Regions from separate parts of the Maricaulis sp. CAU 1757 genome, predicted to be linked through region 2. Evidence: predicted binding sites of a transcription regulator. Region 2 holds the regulator's gene; the other holds the start of a gene.
What was found. Region 2 encodes LexA, which represses DNA repair genes until DNA is damaged. Its sites were predicted from a motif close to ATGTTCCNCTTGTGTTCC; they were not measured.
Positions count from the first base shown of each region.

Region 1: a site for LexA is predicted at 1,296-1,313, ahead of ruvC (crossover junction endodeoxyribonuclease RuvC). Genes of this name have one in related genera too.

Region 1 is NZ_JBTLRI010000003.1:162,899-170,936, reverse strand. Features, by position in the region: gene ruvB (Holliday junction branch migration DNA helicase RuvB) at 1-108, opposite strand, end outside; gene ruvA (Holliday junction branch migration protein RuvA) at 105-752, opposite strand; gene ruvC (crossover junction endodeoxyribonuclease RuvC) at 749-1,249, opposite strand; gene ACXYMR_RS09800 (hypothetical protein) at 1,540-2,028, shown strand; gene ACXYMR_RS09795 (hypothetical protein) at 2,055-2,717, shown strand; gene ACXYMR_RS09790 (cupin domain-containing protein) at 2,838-4,025, shown strand; gene tkt (transketolase) at 4,029-6,011, opposite strand; gene pgi (glucose-6-phosphate isomerase) at 6,053-7,561, opposite strand; gene ACXYMR_RS09775 (AGE family epimerase/isomerase) at 7,686-8,038, opposite strand, start outside.
Region 2 is NZ_JBTLRI010000002.1:480,019-488,056, forward strand. Features, by position in the region: gene trpE (anthranilate synthase component I) at 1-75, shown strand, start outside; gene ACXYMR_RS08570 (divergent polysaccharide deacetylase family protein) at 61-1,089, opposite strand; gene ACXYMR_RS08575 (anthranilate synthase component II) at 1,227-1,817, shown strand; gene trpD (anthranilate phosphoribosyltransferase) at 2,036-3,055, shown strand; gene trpC (indole-3-glycerol phosphate synthase TrpC) at 3,057-3,872, shown strand; gene lexA (transcriptional repressor LexA) at 3,990-4,697, shown strand; gene ACXYMR_RS08595 (ComEC/Rec2 family competence protein) at 4,719-6,629, opposite strand; gene gltX (glutamate--tRNA ligase) at 6,865-8,038, shown strand, end outside.

The sequences.
Region 1 (8,038 bases), on a different contig from region 2:
GACAAAATCGGAGAAGCTGAGCGGACGAAGGGCCCGGTCCCGTCCGTCTCCGGCCTGGGCATCGCGGTCGACCAGCCGGCCATCGTCTTCCGGTGGCGTCGCACTCATGGTGCCAGCTCCTTGAGCGACAGGCGGATCACTTCATTGAGGGGGGCATCGTCGCCCCGGGCCCGCATTACGCCGGCCACGGCCTGACGTGCAAGGCTCTCGTGATAGCCGAGGTTGAGCAGCGCCGAGACGGCATCCTCGCGCGACCGCACTTGCGGTTCGCCCGCCGAAGCTGCTGGCGGCGGGCCGGCACCGGTTTCTGGCGCGTCGTGCACTGGCAGCCCGATGGAGAAGCTGCGGCCGGTCGGCGGCGCTTTGTCCTTCAGCTCGGTGGCGATCCGCGTTGCCAGTTTCGGACCAACGCCCTTGGCGCGGGCAAAGGTCGACTTGTCGCCCAATGCCGCCGCATTGGCAATTTCCGACACCGGCACGGCATCCAGAAGGGCGAAAGCTGCCTTGGCGCCAACGCCCTGGACGTCCTGCAGATGCACGAACCAGGCGCGTTCGGTATCCTCCAGGAAGCCGTACAGCTTGAAGGCATCCTCGCGGACATGGGTCTCGATGTGCAGTGTCACGCCCTGGCCGACCTCAAGTCGCGCCAGGGTGCGCGAGCCGGCTCCCACGAGATAGCCAACCCCGTTCACGTCAAGCACCAGCTCATCAGCACCGAGCGCCGCGACCACACCGGAAAGCAGTCCGATCATGCTGCGCTCCCGAGTCGGCGCTGGGTACGATGGTGAGCGTGGCAAATGGCAATGGCGAGCGCGTCGGCAGCGTCCGCCCTGGCATCCGTGCCTGGCAACAACACACCAATCATCGCGGCGACCTGGTCCTTGCCGGCAGCGCCGGTCCCGACCACGGCCTTCTTGACCAGCCGGGCCGCGTACTCTGCCACCGGCAGGCCCATCTGGGCCGGGGCCAGCAACGCGGCAGCGCGGGCATGACCGAGCTTCAGGGCCGAAGAGGCATTGGCGGCCATGAACGCCTCCTCGATTGCCGCCTCGTGCGGGCGATGGCTGACGACCAACTCGCTGACTGCGCTGAAAATATGCGACAAACGGTCCGAAAGGGGAGCCTGGACCGGCGGACATACGACGCCATGCGCCACGGCCTTGAGCCGACTTCCCTCAACCTCGATCACGCCCCAGCCCATTCTGCGCAGGCCGGGATCAATCCCGAGAATTCTGACCGCTGCACTCATGCCGCCCCCTTGTCCTTGAACAAGCCTTAGCACTGGTTGGCCCACCGGAACAAGACGGGAACGCGGCGCCCGGCCTGGACTGCAGCGCCACGGCATAGCGGCCACGAACGATAATCAGTCTCAATACTGATGAGAAACGATCTCAACTGCGCTTACAAAGTCCTGGAAAGAAGGGAAATTATTATTTCGGCATTTGTTTGACCAGTGACGCTCGCGACGATTAAACTTCTGAAATAGCGTGCTTGTCCCTCGTACGAGCCGGGCACGTATAAAGGGGAGAGACCAATATCATGGCTAAAAAAGGCAAGTTGAGCCGTCGCTCATTCCTGACCCGGGTTGCCGGAGCCGCCGTTGCAACCGGTGCCGCTTCCGTCGTGACCGGAGCCAGTCAGGCGCAGAATTACACCGGGCAAACCGACAGCGACACGGGCTCCTATGCCGACAGTGCCGGCTATGGCCGCACCGGCAGAACCGACAGCGACAGCGGCTCCAATGCCGACCGTGCCGGTTATGGCCGCGGGGCAACCGGCCTCACCGACAGTGATAGCGGCAGCTATGCGGACCAGGCGGGTAATGGCCGCGGAACCAGCGGCATTACCGATAGCGACAGCGGATCCTATGCCGATCAGGCCGGCAATGGCCGGGGCTCCAGCGGCATTACCGACAGCGACACGGGAGGCAATGCGGACGCCGTGGGCAATGGCCGCGGCGGGCGGAGTTGCAGTGACAGCGATACCGGCAGCTATGCAGACCCCGGCGGCCGCGGTCGTCGCTGCTAGAAGCCGGATCATTCAGGGAGGGCCGGATGGCCAAACGTGGAAAACTGAGTCGGCGCTCATTCCTGACCCGGGTCGCCGGGGCCACACTGGCCACCGGGGCGGCTGGCGTCGTCTCCGGTTGTGCGACCACCGGCTATTCCGATGCGGACCCTTACGATCCCGCCGGTGCCGGACGTGGCACCACCGGCTATACCGACACTGACAGTGGCCGCTACAGCGACCCCGCCGGGAATGGCCGCGGCGGAGGCGTTACCGATGCCGATAGCGGCGCCTATGCGGACCCTGTGGGGCGCGGTCGCGGTGGAGGCCACACCGACAGTGACACCGGCAGTTACGCCGATCCGCCCGGCCGGGGACGCGGCTCCAGCGGCATTACCGACAATGACCGAGGGACCTATGCCGATCCATCCGGGCGCGGCCGCGGTGGTCGCGGCTCGGGATATACCGACAGCGACAGCGGACGGTATGCCGATCCGCCCGGTCGCGGACGCAGCGGCACCGGATACACGGACAGCGATTCCGGTGCCTATGCCGATCCGAGCGGCGGTGGCCGGGGTGGCAGCGGGCATACCGACAATGATGCTGGCGCCTACGCCGACCCGGTCGGCGGAGGGCGGAGCCACGGCAATTGCACGGACAGCGACACGGGCTCATACGCCGATCCAGTCCGCGGCGGACGCAGGTGCTAAGCTCGCAAACTGCCGTCTGAAATCCCTTGATTCCTGGCCGTCGCCGGGGGGCGCTCTGGTTTCGCCCCCAGTTAACGGCGCCTGCCAGATCCACCCTGTCATAGCCCGGAGCTCTTCGCCTTGACCTTGAACCACCCCTGGCTCACTGACCCGCTGGGCACGCTCATTGGCCCCGTGACGGCAGAGCGCTATTTTTCCGAGTTCCACGAGAAGAAATCACTGCTCGCGCGACGAGATGATCCGCGGCGCTATGCCGGCCTGCTCTCAATCGACCGCATCGACGACATTATTGCCAACCAGATCCTGGCCTCCGACCAACTCGACATGGCCCGCTCGGAACCGCCGGTCCGGCGTGAGGACTTCACCTTCGAAACCGGCACCATCGATCGCGGCGGCGTGGCCAACCAGTATCGGCGGGGCGCCACAATCATCCTGCCCCAGCTCCATAATTCAGACGCGATTCTGGGCGAGTTCTGCCGGGCGGTCGAGGCTCTCTTCTCGTGCCACGTCCAAACCAACATCTACCTCACCCCGCCCAACAACCAGGGATTCAAGACCCATTACGACGATCACGACGTGTTCGTGATGCAGGTTTCGGGTGAGAAGAAATGGCGTCTATACGAGACCCCGCTCGCCAACCCGTACCGCGGCGAGGGCTTCCGTCCGGGCGACCATGACATCGGTGAGCCATCGGAGGAGTTCGTGCTCAAGGCTGGCGAATGCCTCTATCTGCCTCGCGGGCTCATGCATGATGCGGAAACCCATGGCGAGGTTCCGTCCCTGCACATCACACTTGGCTTGATCGTCAAGACCTGGGCCGACCTGATGCTGGAAGCGGTCTCGGAAGTGGCCCTGCGCCATCCCGCTTTCCGCCAGGCGCTTCCGCCCGGTCACGCCCGCCCGGATTTCGACCGAGCCGGCGCCAGAGCGCAGTTTGCCGAGCTGGCGCGAACCCTCGCGCAGGAGGTCGAACTGGACAGTGCCCTTGATCTGTTCACAGACAATTTCATCCGCTCCCGCCTGCCTTACACGCGCGGAGCCATCTCCGGCATGGCCCTGCCCGACCGGGACGGCCAGAGCTTTGTGCTGCGGCCCTTCGTGCCCTGGCGCCTGGCCGGTGATGACAACCATGTGGTGATCATCACGGCGGGCGGGGAAGTCCGTTTCGCGCCCGAGGCCGAGCCGGGCCTGCACCAATTGCTCGATGGGGGCGAAATCAGCCTGCAGACCTTTGCCGGCCTGGGCGAGGAGGAGGCCCGCTCCACCCTCGCCCGGCTGCACGCTTTCGGCCTTATCGTGCCGCGCTGACGCCTAGCCGGCGAGCAGATCGCGGGCAGTCTGGGCGATGGCATCGGCGGTAATCCCGAAATGCCGGTACAGGTCTTCGGCCGGGGCACTGGCCCCGAACCCGGTCATGCCGACAAAGCCGCCATCGCGCCCGATCACGGTATCCCAGCCATAGCGCAGCGCCGCTTCACTGGCGACGCAGGGCACTCCGGCCGGCAGGACCTGATCTCGGTAAGCAAAATCCTGCTCCAGGAACAGGTCAAGGCACGGGGCCGAAACGACGCGAACCTGACGGCCTTCTTCAGTCAACTTGGCCGCCGCCTCGACCGCCAGGCTGACTTCCGACCCGGTTGCCACCAGCACGACATCCGGCTGGCTGTCGCAGTCCTGCAGGACATAGGCGCCGCGCACCGAGCGATTGTCGCGCCCGTCATCATCACGCAGGAAACGCAGCTTCTGCCGCGACAGGGCCAGCACGCTCGGTCGGTCCGGGGTCTTGAGTGCGATCTCCCAGGCCTCCGCTGTTTCCAGCGCATCGGCCGGGCGGAACACCTGCAGGCCGGGAATGGCGCGCAGGGACGCCAGCGTCTCGACCGGCTGGTGAGTCGGACCATCTTCACCCAGACCGATGGAATCGTGGGTCAGCACATAGATCACCGGCTGCTGCATCAGCGCCGACAGGCGGATCGACGGCCGGCAGTAATCGGCAAACACCAGGAAGGTGGCCACGTGAACCCGGAAACCGCCATGCAGCGCCATGCCATTGGCGCACGCCGCCATGCCGTGTTCGCGCACACCGAAGTGGATATAGCGACCATCGTAATTGCCGCCGCTGACCACCTTTACGTCGGGTGTCTTGGTCAGGTTGGAACCGGACAGGTCGGCCGAACCGCCCACCAGGCCCGGGCACTCGTCGATAATGGCCGCGAGCGTCTTGCCGGAGGCTGCCCGAGATGCCAGGTCCGGGCGGTCCTCGGCGACTTTCTGGCGCCAGGCTTCCAGCGCTGCCAACTCGCCCTGCCCCGGCTCGCCGGAAAGCTGGGCCACGAAATCGTCCGCCTTGTCGGATGCCGCGAGGCGATCCCGCCAGGCCTCATGGGCTTCCGGCGAACCGGCCGCGCGCCAGGCCTCGTAGATATCATCCGGAATGACAAAGGGGTCGTGTGCCCAGCCAATCGCCTTGCGCGTGCCGGCAATCTCCTCATCGCCCAGCGGCGCTCCATGCGATCCGGCCGTGCCGGCCTTGGTCGGGGCCCCCTTGCCGATCTGTGTCCGGCAGGCGATCAGCACCGGCCGGTCGCTGTCTCGCGCCGCTTCCAGGGCCGCGTCGATCGCCTTGAAATCATGCCCGTCAATGCGCGAGACGGCCCAGTTGGCCGCTTCGAAGCGCTTCAGGACATCTGTCGATTCCGACAATTGCGTCGGCCCGTCGATGGAAATCTCGTTGTCGTCCCACAACACGCACAGCCGGTTCAGCTTGAGGTGCCCGGCGAGGGCGATGGCCTCGTGGCTGATGCCTTCCTGCAGGTCACCGTCGGAGGCGATGACCCAGGTGCGGTGGTCGACCAGATCGTCACCGTACTGGGCGTTCAACATGCGCTCGGCCAGCGCCATGCCTACGGACATGGAAATGCCCTGCCCCAGCGGGCCGGTCGTCGCCTCGACTCCCGGCGTATGGCCGTGCTCCGGGTGCCCGGCGGTCATAGAGCCGAGCTGTCGGAAGTTGCGGATCTCCTCCATTGTCATGTCCTCGAACCCGGTCAGGTGGAGGAGGGAGTAGATCAGCATGGAGCCGTGCCCGGCCGACAGCACAAAGCGGTCGCGATCGGCCCAGCCCGGCGCCGCCGGATCGAACTTCATGTGCCGGGACCACAGCACGGTGGCCACGTCGGCCATGCCCATGGGCATGCCGGGGTGACCGGAATTGGCTGCCTGGACCGCATCCATGGACAGGGCGCGAATGGCGTTGGCCATGTCTTCGAGGCGGGTTCCATTCGAGGCGTTCATGCGACATCTCCAAGCGGCGACCCGGTCAGGCGGGACGCGAGTCAGCTGTTCAGGTGGCCGTGCCGGTCGAGCAGGGCCCGGGTGGAGGCGTCATAGCCGGATATGTCGCCATTCAAAATGCCTGTGGTCAGGATTTTTCCCAGTTCCACGCCCCACTGGTCGAACGGGTTGATGTCGTAGATCACGCTCTCGACGAAAACCTTGTGTTCGTGCAGGGCGATAAGGGCGCCAAGCGTGGCTGCATCGAGATCGTCGAGCAGCAGCATCGAGCTCGGTCGCCCGCCCGGCATGGCCCGGTGCATGGCCAACTCGGGATCCGACGCCTTGTCCGGCAGGCGCCCGTCGAGCAGCGCTGCTGACTGGGCGACCATATTGGCAGCCAGGGCCGTCTCGCGCGGATCGGAACTGCGGAAATGGCGGGCTATGCCGATGAAATCGACCGCCACGATATCACGTCCCTGGTGCAGCCACTGGAAGAAGGAGTGCTGAATCTCGGTGCCCTTGCCGCCCCATACCAGCGCTCCCCCAGCGGTTTCAGCGGGCAGTCCATCGAGCGTCACCGACTTGCCGAGCGATTCCATCTCGAGCTGCTGGAAGTAGTCGGCCAACCGGCCCAGTCGCGCCGAATAGGCGGCGACACAGCGACTCGGCACACCGAGAGCGACTCGATTCCAGACATCGATCAGCGCCTTGAGAACCGGCATGTTGCGGTCAAGGGGCGCTTCCGCGAAATGCCGGTCCATTTCCCGCGCACCGTCTCGGAAGCGGGCAAACACCTCCGGCCCCAGACCAATCTCCAGAGCCAGCCCAACAGCGCTCCAGACCGAAAAGCGGCCGCCCACCCAGTCTGGGAAATCAAACACCTGGTTGCCCGGAATACCAAAGGCACGCGCCTTGTCCGGAGCCGCCGATGCGGCCACGAAATGGCGCCCTGCCGCGTCCTCGCCAAGCTGTTCTGAGAGCCAGGCACGAGCTGCTTCGGCCGACATCAGGGTCTCTTGGGTCGAGAACGATTTCGAGGCCACAACGAACAGCGTGGCCCGCGGATCAGCCCCGTCGATCGCATGTTGCAGATCGCTCGGGTCGAGACTGGCAACAAAGCGCATGTCCGGCCCCGTCACGGCCAGGTCAGCCAGGGCATCGGCCACAAGGCGCGGGCCGAGATCGGATCCGCCAATGCCGATATTCACCACCCGCCGGATCGGCGCACCGGAGGGCTGCCAGCCCCCACCCCGCACGGCTTCGGCGAAGCGCCGGGTCGCGTGCTGCGAGCGCTCAACGAGCTCGGCCGCCGCTGTGCCGTCGATCTCAGCCCCGTTGCGATAGGCCATGTGCAATGCCGGCCGACCTTCGGTCGGGTTGACGATTTCTCCCTCGAACAGACGCTTGCGGGCCGCTTCAAGCTCCTGCTCGTCGGCCAGCCCCAACAGAGCGTCGAGTGCGGCAGCGTCAAGTCGTTGCTTGCTGGCATCGAGGCTGATCCCGGCGACTTCGATCATCAGGCGTTGGGCCCGCAACTGGTCGCTATCCACGAGATCACGTAGGCGCATATCGGCCAGTCGCCGAGCATGTGGGTCGAGTGAGGAAAGAGGCACGGGCAATCCTGAAGCTGTATCTTGTACGACCGTAGTTTTGCCCCTCCCACAAGACAACCGCCTGCGGCGCAGGACTCGGTCACCGCGTGGCAGTGGCCCCCGTCCCGGCGAGGCAATTGCGGGCCGCCAGACTGCTTCCCAGCAAATGGTAGAGCGTGCTCGACGGGATCCCGCTGCAATCTGCCCGCCCCGTCTCGTCGACACAGTCGACCCAGCAGCCGGTGGGAGCCGGGTCGAGATGGTAGCGCATCAGGCTTTCGGCAGCCGTCTCGAGATCCTGAGCCGTTTCGCCAGCCAGATATTGGCTGGCCGCCGCGGCGACCCATTCGGTCTGCATCCAGGCGCGGGCACCGGGCCTCACAACACGACCGTCCGCAGCCACTGCGGCGCGCATCAGCCCCGTGGTCGACATGCGACCTATCTCGAGGGCTT
Region 2 (8,038 bases):
GAAGCAGAACGCCTGGAGACCGTCAACAAGGCGGCAGCCCTGTTCCGGGCCGCCGAGATGTCACTGCAGGGCTGAGCCGTGAGCACTGCCGGCGGCACCGACCGCTCTGGTGCTGGCGACCGGCACCGAACGCGCCTGCTCCAGGTCGCGCGCCAGCTCCGCCACGCCAACCAGTTCGACGCCGCGTTCACCGGCACCGGAAATCCATGCTTCCAGGACATCCAGGGTCGCCGCGTGCGGATGTCCGATCACCACGGCCCAGCCGCGCGAACGGGCCAGCTCCTCGGCCTCGTCGAGACGGTCGGCGATGGTCGCCGGGTTGATCACGTGGTCGAGGAAGATATCGCGTTGCAGGCTAGGCAGGCCCAGCCCTTCAGCCACGGCGTGACCGCGACTCCCTGCGGTGGTCATGGAATCAAGAAACAGGGGCCGGCGCTCGGCAATTGCCGACAGCGCCACGCGTAGGGCGCGCGGATCCTGGGTAAATCGGCTTCCCATGTGATTGTTCAGCCCCACCGCGTCGGGTATCTGGGCCATGGCCCAGCGCAAGCGCGCCTGCAGGTCAGCGTCGCTGAGACCGGTCCGCAGCACATTCGGTCCCGGGTCGGCCAGACCAAGCGGCTCCATCGGCATGTGCAGCAGCACGTCATGTCCGGCCTGCGCCGCACCGGCGGAAATCTCGCTCGCCGCTTCGGCATAGGGCAAGATTGCAATGGTGAGGGTCGTATCGAGTGCGATCAGGCGCGCCGCCGCGTGCGTGTCCAGCCCGACATCATCGATCACGATCGCCAGCCGCGGCCGGTCCGTGCGCGGCGCCGGAGGCGCGCTGTGCGCTGCATCCGATCCCAAGGCAACGACCTGGTCGCCGGCCACTTCGAGCGGTGTCGGCAGGGCTTCGGTCTCAGTCGCTTCGACCGGCCCCAGGTGGCGCATCTGGGGCACTTCCACCACTCGACGCTCGGCGCTCTCACTGCCCCGATCAAACCCGCCTTGGCTGGACACCGAGAATACAACGCCGCCGACGATGTACGCCAACCCGACCAGCGCGCCGGCAAAGGCGGGCATGGCGGAGTGGACGGACCGAATCACGGGGCGACGAAAGGACTGCATGGGCCCAAGCACGCCCGACACCCGTTAAGCAGGCGTTAAGTACACGAACGCATTGGCGCGACGCTCGCTTGGCACTAGGTTCAGCCCCCTGCCCACGCATGCGTTTCGAGGCCTCCATGCTGCTGATCATCGATAATTACGACAGCTTCACCTTCAACCTGGTCCACTACTTCCAGGAATTGGGGGCCGAGACCCGGGTGATCCGCAATGACGCCATGAGCGCTGAAGACGCACTGGCACTGGCACCCACCGGCATCGTCCTGTCCCCCGGGCCATGCGATCCGGACCGCGCCGGCATTTGCCTGGACATCCTGCGACAGGCCCCGGCCAACCTGCCCATCCTGGGTGTCTGCCTTGGCCACCAGGCCATTGGCCAGGCCTATGGCGGCAAGGTCGTTTCGGCGCGAGACATCATGCACGGCAAGACCAGCCCGGTCGAACACAATGCCAGTGGCCTGTTTGCCGGCCTGCCCTCGCCGTTCAATGCCACGCGCTATCATTCGCTCGCAGTTTGCCGCGACCGGGTACCGGATGACCTCGCGGTCACGGCGCGCACCGCCGATGGTGAGATCATGGGCCTGTCGCACGTGTCGCGCCCTGTGCACGGGGTGCAGTTCCACCCGGAATCGATCGCCTCGGAACATGGTCACGCCCTGCTCGGCAATTTCCTCGCCATGACCGGCGCACCGACCCGCGCCGCGGCGTGAACTGCGCGGCTTGACCGCGAGTGATTGAAATCGCCCGGCCTGCAGGCTAAATCGCTGGTGTTCGCTTGTTTCAGCTCCTGGGCCCCTTGGTATGCCGCTAGATCTGCCGAAATCTCTGCCGATTGCAGCGCGCGTTCGATACCGGCGCCCGGACCATCGATGGCGTGGGCTCGACTAGCCTCGCCCTTTCGATTCCGCAGACAAGCAGAAGACAGGCAATGACCGCACTTGCCCGATGCCTGGCCGTCCTGAGCCAGAATCAGCACCCCAATTCCGAAGACCTGGCCGGCGCCTTCGACGCGCTCATGGATGGCGAAGCCGACGACATTTCGATTGCCGGACTGCTCATGGGTCTCGCTGCACTGGGAGAGCGTCCCCAAGACATCGTCGTCGGAGCGCGGGCCCTGCGTGCCCGCATGACTCGCATCAGCGCCCCGACCGGCGCCATCGACACGTGCGGAACCGGGGGCGACGGCAAGGGGGCCTACAATATCTCCACGGCTGCCGCCATCGTTGCCGCCGGCGCCGGCGCCGTGGTCGCCAAGCACGGCAATCGCGCCGCCTCGTCGAAGTCCGGCTCGTCAGATGTGTTGGCCGCCCTCGGCCTGCAACTCGACGGCCCCGCCAGCCGGGTCGAACAGGCGCTGCAGCAAACCGGTATCGGTTTCCTGTTTGCCCCCGCCCACCATTCCGCCGTGCGGCACGTGGCACCAGTGCGCAAGGCCCTGGGGGTGCGCACCATTTTCAACCTGCTGGGCCCGCTCGCCAACCCGGCCGGAGTGACTCGCCAATTGCTGGGCGTCTATGACAAGCGCTGGCTGGAGCCGATGGCCCATGCCCTCGACCTGCTGGGCTGCGAAAACGCCCTTGTCATGTGCGGTCGGGACGGGCTCGACGAGATCACCACCACGACCACCACCGATCTGGTCGAGCTTCGCCACGGCGAAATTCGCCGCTTTACCTTCCACCCGGAGGAAGCCGGCATTGCGACGGCAAGCGAGGCCGACCTCAAGGGCGGCACGCCCGAGCACAATGCCGGAGCGATCCGTCTCATGCTCGACGGCAAGGCAGGCGCGTTCCGCGATATCGTCCTGGTCAATGCCGGCGCAGCACTGGTCGTGTCCGGTCACGCCGCGACGATCCCGCAAGGCGTGGAGCTCGCGGGTCAAGCCATCGACAGTGGCCGCGCCCGCGACGTGCTGGCCCGCCTGATCGCCATCACGAATGGAGAGGCCTGAGATGACGGCATCGACACCCGACACGCTGGCCCGCATCGAGCAATACAAGCGCGAGCACATTGAAGCGTGCAAAGCCCGACGCAGCGAGCCTGAACTGGCCGCCCGTGCCAATGACATGGTGGCCCCGCGCGGCTTCCACCGGGCGCTCGGCCATGCGCATCGCTCCGGCCAGTTGGGCCTCATTGCCGAGATCAAGAAAGCCAGCCCGTCAAAGGGCCTGATCCGCGCCGACTTCGACCCACCCGCCCTCGCCCGGGCCTATCAGGCAGGCGGCGCGCATTGCCTGTCCGTGCTTACCGACACGCCTAGCTTCCAGGGCGCCGACGCCTACCTCACGGCCGCCCACGACGCGGTCGACCTGCCAGCCCTGCGCAAAGACTTTCTCTATGATCCCTACCAGGTCACCGAAGCCCGCGCGCTCGGTGCCGACGCCATCCTGGTCATCCTGGCCGCCGTCGACGACGACACCGCCAGGCGCCTGATCGATGCCGCCGGGCGCTGGCGCATGGATGCGCTGGTCGAGGTGCACGACGAAGCCGAGATGGAGCGTGCCCTCGCCCTGTCCTCCCGGCTGATCGGGATCAACAACCGCGACCTGCGCTCCTTCGAGACCCGGCTTGAAACCTTCGAGCGCCTCGCCCCCATGGCCGGGCCGGATATCCTCCTGGTTGGCGAGAGCGGCATTACCGGTGCCGCCGACGCCCGCCGTCTGGAACGTGCGGGCGCCCGCGCCCTGCTGGTCGGTGAAAGCCTGATGCGTCAGGACGATGTGGAGGCTGCAACCCGCGCCCTTCTGGCCCCGCCTTCTGGTCATTGAAGGCCACCGGCAGGCGGCTTGACGCCGAAAAGGAACACTTATAGAACATACGAGCTATTCCCGGTTTGTTCCGCGCCTACTGCGCGGAACATGCCGCACGAAGTGAAGGGGCCCGACGTGCTGACGCGCAAGCAAAACGAACTTCTCCTGTTCATCCACAAACGGATTCGCGAGACGGGCGTTTCGCCGTCCTTTGACGAGATGAAGGGGGCCCTCAACCTGGCGTCCAAGTCCGGCGTGCACCGCCTCATCACCGCACTGGAAGAGCGCGGCTTCATCCGCCGTCTGGCCCACCGTGCCCGCGCCCTGGAAGTCATCAAACTGCCCGAGTCGGCGGCTGCCGCCCTGCCCCCGGAAGCCCAGGCTGGCGGCGCGGAGCTCGGTCCCAACGTCGTGCGTGCCAACTTCAACAAGTCTGCGGAACCGGAACCGCGCGACAGCACGGTGGAAGTACCGCTGCTCGGGCGCATCGCGGCCGGTGTCCCGATTTCCGCCATCCAGCATGAGACCGATCGTATCCCGGTGCCGTCCGACATGCTGTCCGGGGGCGAACACTTTGCCCTGACCGTCAAAGGTGATTCGATGATCGAGGCCGGCATCATGGATGGTGACACCGTGTTGATCCGGCGCTGCCAGTCTGCGGATAGCGGCGATATCGTGGTCGCCCTGGTCGATGACGAGGAAGCCACGCTCAAGCGGCTGCGCAAGAAAGGTGGCTCGATCGCCCTGGAGGCTGCCAATCCGGAATATGAAACCCGGATTTTCGGTCCCGACCGGGTCAAGGTGCAGGGCCAGCTGGTCGGCCTTATCCGCCGTTACCACTAGGCTTCTCTGACGCACCCTGTTTCAGGAGCGCTGCCAGGCACGCCCGTCTCCAGGCGGCCGGACGCGGCGTATGCGCGCCGGCTGCCCCTGCCCATCAAGCCAGACCAGGGCGGCACCGTGGCGGGCCAGATCCTCTCCGTCGAACATCAGCGCGTCGCAGCCACGCACGAGATGCGCCGGCACGACGAGCCGGGTGACGATAACGGTGCTGCGCCGGCAATCCTCTTCCAGCGCTTCGAAAGCGGCCGGCTGCGCAATCTCCAGCGGTCCGGCATGTGCCACGCAGCCCAGCTCATCACAGCGCCTCGGCATTGCCCCGGCCGGCTCACGCACCGCTTCACGCTCGAGAAAGACCCGCACGGCAAACCGGCCCCTCCGGCGGTCACTGACCTGCCACTCGCCGGCGGCATTGCGCGCCACCGCCACCGCACTCTCACTGACATAGAGGTCAGGCCCCGTCCGCGTCACCCAGCCCAACGCCACGACAGCCATCAGGCCAAGTCCCACCAGGCGGGCCCGCGCATCCCCGAGAACCAGCACCACAAAACCTGCCGCGTAGAGCACAAACACCCAGTCGGGGGCCGCCGCGACCGTCCGCAGCGCGCCTGGCCATGCGGCCACGGTGTGCGCCGCCCACAACACCAGAGCAATGCCCTGCCCCATCACCCAAAGCGGCAGGCCCTCAAGACCCATCGGCAGCAGGAAGAGCGACAGGATACCGGCCGGCATGACCACCAGGGTGAAGACCGGCATGGCCAGCATGTTGCCGGCCAGTCCGAAACTGGCGATGCGGTTGAAATGGAAGGCCGCGAACCCGCCGGTCGCCAGCCCGGCGATCAGGCTAGTCGATGCCAGACCCCCGAAAAAAAGCCGGAGCGGGCGCAAGGGAGCGAAAGGCGCTGCGGCCGGCCGATGCAATTGCCAGTGCCGCGCCGCCACGATCAGAGCGGCAACAGCGGCAAAGGACATCTGGAAACCGACCGAAATTACCGCCTCCGGCGTTCGCCCCAGCACGATCAGCAAGGCGATGGCGAGCGTGTGCAGGGACACGCCCCGCCGCCGCAGCAAGACGGCCCCGAACAGGGTCGCCGCCATGATGTAGGCGCGCTGGGTCGGGATCGCTGCCCCCGACAGGGCGAGATAGGCCGAGGCTGCCAGCAGGGCGATGAGGGCCGCCGGCCGCGACGCATCATGTGCCGCCGCCCACCCCGTTATCAGAGCGAGCCCGGCACGCACGGCGAAGAACACCCCGCCGGCCAGCAAGGCCATGTGCAGGCCCGAGATCGCCAGCAGATGCCCCAGTCCGGCATTGCGCAAAGCGTCCACATCGCGCGCATCGAGCGCCGAGCGATCGCCGGTCAGCAAGGCGGCTGCCAAAGCGCCGCGCCGGTCCGGCAAATGCCCGCGGATGCGTTCCGCGATCCGCCATCGCCAGGCGACCAGCCAGCGCGCGGGTGAGCCTTCCCAGCGCTGCGGCACCGGCACAGGTGGGGCTATGGCAAATCCGGTGCCGATCAGGCCGCGGCTCATGGCGTGGAAAGCGAAATCAAAACCGCCTGGGACTGCCGCTCCGCGCGGCGCGGCGAGGACCGCCCGCACCCGAACTGCGTCGCCGGGCAATAGATCCCCCGCCCGCCCGCGCACCCGGACGCGCAAGCCCGGGCCGTGATCGGGGACCCGTATGACCAGGCGTGGACGGCCGCTACCGGTGTGCTCGACGGCTTCCAGCCAGCCCTCGATCTCGACCGCATCGCCGGACGTTTCGAGCACGGGCTGGCGGCCGAGATACGCCAGCCGCACCTCACAGCGCCAACCGCCAAGCACCAGACCGAGGATCACAGGACACACCAGGATTGCGGCCCGAGTGCGCCTGGCTGCGACCAGCGCCAGTGGAGTGGCCGCCAGCGACACCACGAAGAGCAGCTGCTCCATACCGGACGGTTCCACCGGCCACACAAGGTGAGCCGTGGCCCCTCCCATGAATCCAAGCGCGAAGAAGATTACCGGGCTCAGCGAAGGAGCCCCGGCGAGCAGGTCCAGTACCGGGCGGACTATCCGCACCCTGAACGCGGGCCGGATCACATCGGGTCTGGCCACGACGCAGCCTTCGGTCTATCGCAAGCGCGAACATCCATGCTAACACGACTTTCCCTTTCCGCAGCGCAGCATGATCTCGCAAGTGCAACAGAAACCTTCTCAAATCCGGACGCGCTTTGCGCCGTCCCCGACCGGCTTCCTCCACATCGGAGGCGCCCGCACCGCCCTGTTCAACTGGCTTCTCGCCCGGCGTCACGGTGGCGAATTCTTCCTGCGTATCGAAGATACCGACCGGGCCCGTTCCACCCAGGCCGCTGTTGACGCGATCCTCGACGGATTGACCTGGATGGGCCTCGACTGGGACGGTGATGTCGTCTCCCAGTATGAACGCGCGGACCGCCACGCCGACGTGGCCCAGGAACTGCTGGCCCGCGGCCTGGCGTTCAAATGCTATCTGACCCCGGACGAAGTCCAGGTCGAGCGCGACGCCGCCTTTGCCGCCGGCCGGGCCCTGCGCTCGTCCTGGCGCGACCGCGACCCGGCCACCGCCCCGGCCGACGCGCCCTATGTGGTCCGTTTCCGCGCGCCCGACAGTGATGTCGTCGTCGACGACGCCGTGCAGGGCCAGGTGCGCTGGGCTGCCAAGGAGTTTGACGATCTCATCCTGCTGCGTTCCGACGGCTCGCCAACCTACAATCTCGCCGTTGTTGTCGATGATCACGACATGGGTATCACCCACATCGTGCGCGGCGATGATCACCTGGTGAATGCCGGTCGCCAGAGCCAGATCTACGACGCGATGGGCTGGGTCCGTCCGGTATTCGCGCATGTACCGCTGATTCACGGACAGGACGGCAAGAAGCTGTCCAAACGCCATGGGGCCCTTGGCGCCGAGGCCTATCGCGACATGGGCTACCTTCCGGAAGGCCTGCGCAACTACCTGCTGCGTCTGGGTTGGTCGCATGGCGACCAGGAAATCTTCTCCGATGAGGAAGCCCGCGACGCCTTCGGTCTGGACGGGCTGAACAAGGCCCCGGCCCGAATGGACATCGACAAGCTCAATCATATCAACAGCCAGCACATGCTACGGGCCGACAATCAGCGTCTCGCTGACCTTGTCGAGCCCTTCCTGGCTGGGCTAGAAGACCGCATCGAGGAGACCGAGACCGTCCGCGAACGCCTGCTGGTGGCCATGCCGGTGCTGAAAACCCGCGCCGCGACACTGGAAGAATTGGCCGCCCAGGCCTACTTCCTCGTCAGGCCCCGACCGTTCGCGATCTCGGGCAAACTCGCCAAAGCCTTGA